DNA from 3 places in the Serratia sp. 2723 genome. Region 3 is predicted to be linked to each of the others. Evidence: predicted binding sites of a transcription regulator. Region 3 holds the regulator's gene; each other region holds the start of a gene.
The links. Region 3 encodes LexA, which represses DNA repair genes until DNA is damaged. Its sites were predicted from a motif close to TNCTGTATGTACATACAGNA; they were not measured.
Positions count from the first base shown of each region.

Region 1: dinB (DNA polymerase IV) is a predicted target of LexA. The motif match lies at 1,808-1,827, and genes of this name have one in related genera.
Region 2: ABIE29_RS10325 (metal-dependent hydrolase) is a predicted target of LexA. The motif match lies at 1,903-1,922, and genes of this name have one in related genera.

Region 1 is NZ_JBNDIN010000003.1:383,132-386,415, forward strand. Features, by position in the region: gene ABIE29_RS06770 (hypothetical protein) at 1-646, opposite strand, end outside; gene dinB (DNA polymerase IV) at 735-1,793, opposite strand; gene nqrM ((Na+)-NQR maturation NqrM) at 2,058-2,285, opposite strand; gene ABIE29_RS06785 (FAD:protein FMN transferase) at 2,291-3,284, opposite strand, start outside.
Region 2 is NZ_JBNDIN010000005.1:304,468-307,751, reverse strand. Features, by position in the region: gene ABIE29_RS10330 (L-cystine transporter) at 1-1,150, opposite strand, end outside; gene ABIE29_RS10325 (metal-dependent hydrolase) at 1,333-1,881, opposite strand; gene hxpB (hexitol phosphatase HxpB) at 2,407-3,072, opposite strand.
Region 3 is NZ_JBNDIN010000018.1:82,323-85,606, reverse strand. Features, by position in the region: gene plsB (glycerol-3-phosphate 1-O-acyltransferase PlsB) at 1-547, opposite strand, end outside; gene ABIE29_RS21445 (diacylglycerol kinase) at 873-1,241, shown strand; gene lexA (transcriptional repressor LexA) at 1,365-1,973, shown strand; gene dinF (MATE family efflux transporter DinF) at 2,085-3,284, shown strand, end outside.

The DNA.
Region 1 (3,284 bases), on a different contig from region 3:
CAGCCTGCCGTACCGGCGGCGCCACATTAAATAACTGTGGTTTCATCGGCATCAACAACAATGTGCCAATGATCGCCGGTGTCGCTAATACAGCAAAAAAGTATGTTGGATTGTCAAGCAACGGATCCATATCAAAAACCCGTCCTGTCAGAGACGCAATGGATAAATTATTCAACAACTTCAATGTTGCCATCAACCCAAATGCCAAGACATAAGTTTCTGTACTGCCGACTGCACCAGCAATAAACGCAGGAATGATCAGTATGATAGCCCCTATCCCCAGCCCTATCAGCATCTCCCCGGCCATCAGCGCAACAACGTTTTCCACATTGAAACAGAATAATGCTATACCCAGTAAATAGAAGGCACTAAACAGGTACAGTAAATAGTAGCTTTTCATCCGGCTGGCTATCCAGGCCAGAATCACACCAAATAAAAAACCGGCCTGTTGGAATGAAAAAGCGATGCCAATCGTCAAATAGGACAAGTCTGAACCTTTCTTCATATAAAGCGCCGAATATAAGCTCAAGATATATTGACTCGAAGCAATAAAAACAAAATAAAAAACCAGCCCCCAAAATCGATAGCTACTGTGTAAATCGGCCCACGTCCATTTTGTTGCGGACGCTTGGTGAGTCTTTTCCATTGTTCCTGCTTCCCTGTAAGGATATAACCCCAAAAAATAAGCGTTGATTGTACCCAGGCGAGTGGATTAAACATACTCGTTTTTCGCCTCACCACGTCAGTACCAGCTGCCGCTCCAACTGGGGATCGAGCAGCGTTACGTGCAGGCCAACCAACCTGACGCCGCGCCCTTCCCGCCGCTCATGCCACGCCTGGCGGGCAACATTGAGCAAGTCCTCAATATTGAGCACCGGCCAAACGTGCTCCTGGGTGGTTTGCTGGAAATCCTGGAACTTCAGTTTCACCCCTTGGCGGGCGATATGCAGATCCGGTTTGACCTTGCGCAGCCGCATTTCCAGCTCTGGATAGAGTTTTTCAACGATCAGCGTTTCACAATCTTCCCAATGATGAATGTCCTCGACCAGCGTTCGCTCAACCCCTACCGATTTGCGTAAACGATCGGGGGAAACCTCACGCTCATCGATACCCTGACAGCGTTCCCACAGCACCCGGCCAAATTTGCCGAAGCGCTTTAACAAATCGGCCAGATTATAGTTCTGCACATCGGCGCAGGTGATTAACCCCACCTCTTCCAACCGTTTGGCGGTGACCTTGCCCACGCCGGGAATTTTACTCAGCGGCAGCTGCTGCAAGAAAGCGGGCACCTGCGCCGGTGTGATGACGTATTGGCCGTTTGGCTTGTTCAACTCGGAGGCGATCTTGGCCAGGAATTTGATGGGGGCAATGCCCGCCGAAGCGGTCAGGTTCAATTCAGCGGCAATTTCCTGGCGGATCTGTTGGGCAATCAGGGTGGCGGAGCCGTTGCATTGGATGCTGTTGGTCACGTCCAGATAGGCTTCATCCAGAGAGAGCGGTTCGATCAGCGGAGTATAACGGGCGAAGATTTCACGGATATGCAGTGAGGCTTCTTTATAGGCCGCCATGCGGCCCGGTAACAGCGTCAAGTGCGGGCAGAGCTTGAGCGCCGTGGCGGTCGGCATGGCGCTATGCACGCCATAACGGCGCGCCGGGTAGTTGGCGGTGCTGATCACGCCACGCCGATCGGCGCTGGCACCGATAGCCAGCGGGATATCGCGCAGGCTGGGATTGTCGCGCATTTCTACCGCTGCGAAGAAGCAGTCCATATCGACATGAATGATTTTACGCATCGCGCCTCCAATAATACTGTATAAGTATACAGCCAATTATTAAAAGCTCAATATGGAGAGTGTAGACTAGTGGCGCCCCTCACCCTAACCCTCTCCCACAGGGAGAGGGGACCGAACGTGCCACAAATTAGCTCCGGCACCTGACCGCAACTCCGGACTAGCCCCTCTCCCCAAACAAGTGTTCATGAGGTACTCGGTATGTACATTGGGAGAGGGTTGGGGTGAGGGGCCGTACAGCGCACCGGTGTAGGAAATCCCGAACGGCTAGAGGATCCGGTGTTTTTCCAGCATTTCGCGGCGCAGCGCTTCCTTGGCGATGCGCTTTTTGCGCGCGTCGCAAGGCTCCGGGCAGTCACAGACCTTTTCCATCCCCAGCGCCGTAATGCCGCCACAGCTGCCCTGCAAGGTTTTGCGCTTGAACACATAGCCCAGTGACATCCCACCAACCACCAGCAGAAACAGCACAAAGGATGCAGCGAACATCGTCAACATAACGTCTACCCTTTCTTCAGATAGGGCTTGAACGCATCGGAATAGCGCTCCTCAAACCCCTTGGCGGTTTTCACGATCATAAACACCGGGATCCCCAGCAGGTTGGCCAGCGCCATACCTCGCTCCGGCCCCATCACGTTTAACCCGGTAGAAAGCCCGTCAGCCGTCATACACAACGGGCTGATCACCGTGATCGACACTAAATGGTGGCGGATCGGTTTACCGGTGAGCGGGTCGATAGTATGAGAATAGCGAACTCCGTCCTGCTCGAAGTAATTTCGGTAATCCCCAGAGGTGGCCATCGCCATCTCACCCGGCTCGATCACCAGTTGCGCCTGCTGCTCCCCCCCGGCGGTTGGCCGTTCGATGGCAATGCGCCAGGGCTTCTTCTCGCCGTTATGACCACGGGTGCGGACTTCCCCGCCAATATCAACCATGTAGTTTGCGACGTGCTGTGATTGCAGATATTGAGCAATCGCATCAACGCCGTAGCCTTTGGCAATGGAAGAGAGGTCGACGTACAGCTCAGGAATGCGTTTCACCAGCGCATTGCCTTCAACCGCCAGTTTGTCGATCCCCGTCCAGCTGCGGCGCTGTTCCAACTCGGTGGCACTCGGCACTTTTTCCGACCGCCCTTCCGGGCCAAAACCCCACAGGTTCACCAGCGGCCCGACGGTCACGTCCAGCGCGCCGTCGGTCACACGGTTGATGCGCAGCGCTTCCAGCACCACTTCCGTGGTGGCAGCAGAAACCGGGAAAGGCTTGTCTACTTCACGGCTGGCGTTAAACCGACTCAGCTCGGAATCAGGTTGATAGGTCGACATCTGATCGTTGACCTGTACCAGCCGTTGGTCGATCTCCGCTTGCAGCCTTGCCACCGAAGGCGTTCCGTCCCCAGGGAGATAACTGATCGAGTACGACGTGCCCATGGTTTTGCCACGCAGGTTTTCCTGTTTCGGCTCACAACCGGTCAGTAACACTGCAGCAACCAACGCCGCC
Region 2 (3,284 bases), on a different contig from region 3:
CTGAACTGACGGTAACAATGCCGACCAGCGTTGCGATCCACAGAGGATCCAGCGGGTTGATACCCACGGTTGGCGCAACCATCACCGCGAGCATTGCCGGGTAGAGACCCGCGCAACCGTTCTGACCAATAGTGGCACCAAATGAAGCCGAGAAGCTGGCAATCGATTCTGGCACGCCCAGACGGCGAGTCTGCGCTTCGACGTTCAGCGGGATGCTGGCAGCGCTGGATCGGCTGGTGAAGGCAAAGGTCAGCACCGGCCACACCTTGCGGAAGAATTTCAGCGGATTGACGCCGGTGAAGCTCAACAGCAGGCCGTGAACCACGAACATGATCGCCAGACCAAGGTAAGAGGCAACCACAAAGCTGCCCAGCTTGATAATATCGTGGATGTTTGAACCCGCAACCACCTTGGTCATCAACGCCAGTACGCCGTAAGGCGTCAGCTTCATCACCAGACGGACCAGCTTCATCACCCAGGCTTGCAGGGTATCGATAGCTACCAGCACGCGCTGGCCTTTCGGCTGGTCATCTTTAAGCAGTTGCAGCGAAGCCACGCCCAGGAAGGCAGCGAAAATCACCACGCTGATGATTGACGTTGGGTTGGCCCCGGTCAGATCGGCAAACGGGTTTTTCGGCACAAATGACAGGATCAGTTGCGGCACGCTGAGATCGGCCACTTTGCTGGCGTAGTTGGTTTCGATTGCTGACAAACGAGCAGTTTCTTGTGTGCCCTGGACCAGACCTTCTGCGGTCAGCCCGAACAGGTTGGTGACCAATACGCCCACCAGGGCGGCAATCAACGTGGTAAACAGCAGCGTACCAATGGTCAGGAAGCTGATTTTGCCCAGCGAGGAAGCGTTGTGCAACTTGGCTACGGCGCTAAGGATGGAGGCGAAAACCAGCGGCATCACGATCATTTGCAGCAGCTGTACATAGCCGTTACCGACGATGTTAAACCAGCTGATGGACGCTTTCAGCACCGGGTTGTCCGAGCCGTAAATCAGTTGCAGTACCAAACCGAACACTACACCAAGTGCCAGACCAACCAGCACTTTTTTAGCCAGACTCCATTGCTTATGGCGGGTTTGCGCCAACAGCAAAAGGAGGGCGGCAAAAACCAGCACGTTTAATACGAGCGGTAGATTCATCCCCAATGTCTCCAATCTTGTTTTTTTATATTTAAGGTGCTGTGCACCGATGTAATACGATGTAAATATCGTAACATTTTGCGATGAAGCGCACTTATATCTAAAAGGTATTTAATATAACTTTTTACTGAAAATAGATGGCATAGTGAGCGATTTGGCGGGTAAATAGGCGGTTTTGTTGATCACAGTCGGATATTTTTAATTTGCTCAAAATATGACTGCACCGGAAGAGTGTAATCTCCTTGCCAGTAAATGGCGAAAGCCACCAGGCATAGACACAGTACCCTCTCCAGCTGATTGCCTTTTTGTGAGTTCAATATCGGCAGGCAGAAACGCCAGCGGCAGGGCCAGAACAATGGTACTCCAGCAGGGGTCAGCATATCGGCCAGCAGGTGGCTGAAATAACCGATAATCATGGCGTGTAGTACATCCGCGGGGATCGGCCAACCGCGCGGCACCTCCAGCTGAAATAACCACATGCCGCCGACGATCGCCAGCAGGCTATGGGTGAAACCGCGGTGACCAAAGGCGCGTGAGATTGGGATGGCTATCCAGCGCAGGCGCTGGCCCAGGATGGATTTAGGGTGATCGATATCGGGTAACAGTGACGTCAGTAGCGCGGCAGGAATGATGTGCCACCAATCGCCAGCGGCGAGCACAGGAGTCACCTCCGCTTTCTTGGCAAAGATCGCGCAGGCAACAGAGAATAGGAGATGTCCTTCCGCGGTCATGTTGCTATATTCCGGCTACTAAACTGTTAATTTATCCAGTATATGGGAATTTTTACAGTAACGGAAGCAGTTACCCTGTAACGATTTGTTAATTTTACGCCGTTTTACAAAGGGTTGAAACCTCATTTCTGACGGATGCAGTATACAGGCAGACTCTAATGTAGGGAGGGCCGCATGCGGCACCCGTTCAAATTCGGGGGAAGATATGTTTGCTGTGGGGATCAACGAGCCAGCCCAATCACGATGCCTTGCCTTTGGCCGGTATTACAGCCAGTGATCTGCGATATTTACCCCATTAAGTATAATGAATTCAAAATGATAGATTTGTTCTGCCTGTCGTGAGGGAAGAAAACACCGGGCTTTCGATGGCTACCGCGTGGCAGTGACAGTGACACCTAATTGTCCGGTGTTTTCTTTATGCGATTAGCATAATTTGGATGGTATAATAATTCAATAAAAATGAAATCGTATTTTATTTTATCGTAATAAGGGGAAAGGGCACCGGTAGGGCCGATGCCGTCAAGATCAGGCCAGATGTGCGGCAGTCAACTGCTCGAGACTTTGCAGTTTAAGGTCGGCCAAGGCCCAGCGCGGATCCTGGCTGTATTCGTGCGCAGGGATCACGATCGACCTCATGCGTGCCGCCTTGGTGGCAATCATGCCGTTGAAGGAGTCTTCCAGAGTAATGCAGTGCTGTGGATCGCTGCCCAGACGTTCGGCCGCGATCAGATAGACTTCCGGGTGCGGTTTGCTATACGGCAGGTATTCGGCCGAAACCAACTGGTCAAAGTAACTCTCCAGATCGAACATCTTTAGCACCTGTTGCTGCATATGTAGCGGAGAAGCGGAGGCCAGCCCGATATTCAGATCCAGGCTACGGCACAGTTCCAACGCTTGTTGCACCCCAGGTAGCAACGGGCGCTTTTCCTGCACCAACTCGATGGCCCGCTCGATTATGCGGCCAGTCACTTCCTCCTGAGAAGGTCCTTGCCACGGCATGGCCTGGAACCACATCCGCACTACCAGATCGATGCGCAAACCCAGCGTATCCGGCAGGTTGTGACGATTGGACAAATCCAGTCCCAATGAGCTGAAGATGTCCATTTCCGCCTGTAGCCACAGGGGCTCAGAATCAATCAATAAACCGTCCATATCAAAAATTGTGGTTGTTATGCGTTGCGAATAAGCCATTAACAATTAACCCCTGTTGTACTAGTAAAAGAAAATGTTTTCGCCACTCTATCATCTTTGTTCAGGCAACTGCATCCTTCGGACCCGGAGGGGGGACAAAGTGCAGGATCTCACTGGATTCAGATGGGAAGACGAAGAAAACGGTGGGCGAGTTTCATTAACTACAGGTAGACTTAGCGCAACAACGATTGCGTCGCTTACAAGGGGAACAC
Region 3 (3,284 bases):
TATCGGTGCCGTGCTCGGTCGCCATTCGGCGTAGGGACACGGTGTTGGAGAAGCGGACAAAGCTGTCGCGCCCCAGCCACAGTACGGCGAAGAACTTCTGTACGCCGTTCAGCAGGCGTAAATGCGGTGTGCCGTGGCCTTCGCGCCCAGGGGAGCGGCCAAACATCACCGATACCGGCAACATCTGAATATCGAGATCCGGGTTGCTGCGGTGCAGATCCAGATAATCGTGGAACAGTTTTACCGACTCTTCTTTTGGCGTGTAATAACGGAACAGGCGTGGGCCATCGTGGATAAACACGTAGCTTGGCAGCACGGTGCCATCGATTTCCAACGGGTTAAGAGGATCGGGCAGATCTTGCGCCAGACACTGGGTGCGCAAGGTGAGTAAATCCGCCTTGGAATTATAAGGTAAAACATACAAAATCGGTCGTGAGGGATCCAACCCTAACTCCGTGACCGGATCTGAAGGGATAACCTTACTTCTTACCAACATTTTTAGCGGTAAGTTCAATATCTTATAATAGATTTTACGCCAACCTGACATGACAACGTGAAGCCTCTTGTTAGCAATTCGCCGCAAGCATACCAGAAACCGGGTAGCAGATCTGTGGCGTTAAGAAATCCACCGCCGTTCACGGCAATGGAGGTGCATAGTTGAATTATTATACCCGAGTTGACCGCTTTAGCGCATTTATGCGCTCGCGGCATGGGGACATCCCTGTACGGCATAGCCAGGTGATTAAGGTATGCCAACCTTGCTGTATACTGCGCTGCGATAAAAATGTGATTGGGCCGGCAAATCTGTCTGGAACGTTGCGGTTGGCAACATGCGGGTACATGATCCATCTTGGAGAAAGGCGTTCTTAACTATGGCAAATCAAGCAACTGGCCTGACGCGTATCATTAAAGCGGCAGGCTATTCCTATAAAGGTTTAATCGCCGCCTGGCAGAACGAAGCCGCATTCCGCCAGGAACTGGTGGCGACGGTGGTGGCTATCATCGTGGCGGTTTGGCTGGATGTGGGGGCGATAGCGCGCATCTTGTTGATCGGCTCGGTGCTGCTGGTGATGATTGTCGAAATCCTCAACAGCGCGATTGAGGCCATCGTCGATCGAGTAGGCACGGAATATCACGAGCTTTCCGGGCGGGCCAAAGATATGGGGTCGGCGGCGGTATCGCTGGCAATTATTCTGGCGCTGTTCGTTTGGGCTTCGGTACTTTGGCAGCATTTGGCGTGAAAACCGGCAGGCATCGTTGCGATCCCGCTCGCTACCTGCTGATTTTTATTTATTCTTCGGTTCCCAATCCAGACTTAGCTGTATATACTCACAGCAAGACTGTATAAACAAACAGGGGGCGGAATGAAAGCACTAACTACCAGACAGCAAGAGGTCTACGACCTGATTCGCGATCATATTTCGCAAACGGGCATGCCACCGACGCGTGCCGAGATCGCAATGCGCCTGGGGTTCCGCTCACCAAATGCCGCAGAAGAGCACTTGAAGGCGCTGGCTCGCAAAGGCGTTATCGAGATCATCTCCGGAGCTTCACGCGGCATCCGCCTGTTGATGGAAGATGAAGAGGGGTTACCTCTGGTGGGCCGTGTGGCTGCCGGTGAACCTCTGTTGGCTCAGCAGCACATTGAAGGGCACTATAAGGTGGATCCTTCTCTGTTCAAGCCTAATGCCGATTTCCTGCTGCGCGTTAGCGGCATGTCGATGCGCGATATCGGCATTCTGGATGGCGATCTGCTGGCAGTGCATAAGACTCAAGACGTACGCAACGGCCAGGTAGTCGTCGCCCGCATTGAAGACGAAGTCACGGTCAAGCGCCTGAAGAAACACGGCAACGTCGTCGAACTGCTGCCGGAAAACAGCGAATTCCAACCGATTGTGGTCGATCTGCGCCAGCAGAACTTCACCATCGAAGGCCTGGCGGTGGGTGTGATCCGCAACGGCGACTGGATCTAACCGCTTTACCTCGTATTACAGCCCTTTAAAACGGCAAACTTCGCCCCATCTCTGGGGCGATGTCAATTCTAAGCTACGCTAAAATCCATGCTTTTACGGGAACATATCGCCATGCGCCTGCTTTCTGCCTTCACCAGTGACACCGACAAAGCTCTGTGGCGTCTGGCGTTGCCGATGATCTTCTCCAATATTACCGTCCCCTTGCTTGGCCTGGTGGATACCGCCGTTATCGGCCATCTCGATAGCCCTAGCTACCTTGGCGGGGTCGCGGTGGGGTCAATGGCCACCAGCTTCCTGTTTATGTTGTTGCTGTTCCTGCGTATGAGCACCACCGGGCTGACTGCGCAGGCGCTGGGGGCGCAAGATCCCTACCGGCTGGCTCGTGCCTTTATGCAGCCATTATTGTTGGCGCTGGTCGCTGGCTTGGCGATTGTGCTGTTGCGAGCTCCGCTGATCGCCCTGGCGCTGAACATCGTGGGTGGCGATCGGGAAGTATTGGTACAGGCCAGGCTGTTTCTGGAGATCCGCTGGCTGAGCGCCCCGGCAGCGTTGGCCAATATGGTGTTGCTCGGCTGGTTGCTGGGTGTGCAGTACGTGCGGGCACCGGTGATCCTGTTGATTGTCGGTAACCTGCTGAACATCGTGCTGGATATCTGGTTGGTGATGGGGCTGGGTTGGAACGTGCAGGGGGCTGCGACCGCCACGGTGATTGCGGAGTATGCCACGCTGTTGCTGGGGGTGTGGTTAGCATGGCGGGTACTACGCATGCGGGGTATTTCGCTGGCGATGCTGCGCACCGCCTGGCGTGGAGATCTACGTCGCCTGCTGGCACTTAACCGCGACATCATGCTGCGCTCGTTATTACTGCAACTGTGTTTCGCCTCGTTGACCATTCTGGGAGCCCGCATGGGCGGAGAAGTGGTGGCGGTGAATGCGGTGCTGATGAATCTACTGACCTTTACCGCCTACGCTCTGGATGGTTTTGCCTATGCGGTGGAAGCCCATTCCGGCCATGCCTATGGTGCGAGGGACGGGCGGCAACTGCGTAAAGTATGGCTTGCGGCCTGTCGACAGGCTTGCCTGGTTGCCTGTGGTTTTGCCGTTATTTATCTGTTCGCCGGGCAACGGATTGTGGCGGGCTTAACCTCGCTGCCGGAGTTGCGTGCGCTGGCAAATCATTATCTGCCTTGGCAGGTGGTGCTGCCTCTGGTGGGGGTTTGGTGCTACCTGCTGGACGGCATGTTTATCGGTGCCACCCGTGGCGCAGAGATGCGTAACAGCATGGCGGTAGCCGCCGCGGGCTACGGGCTG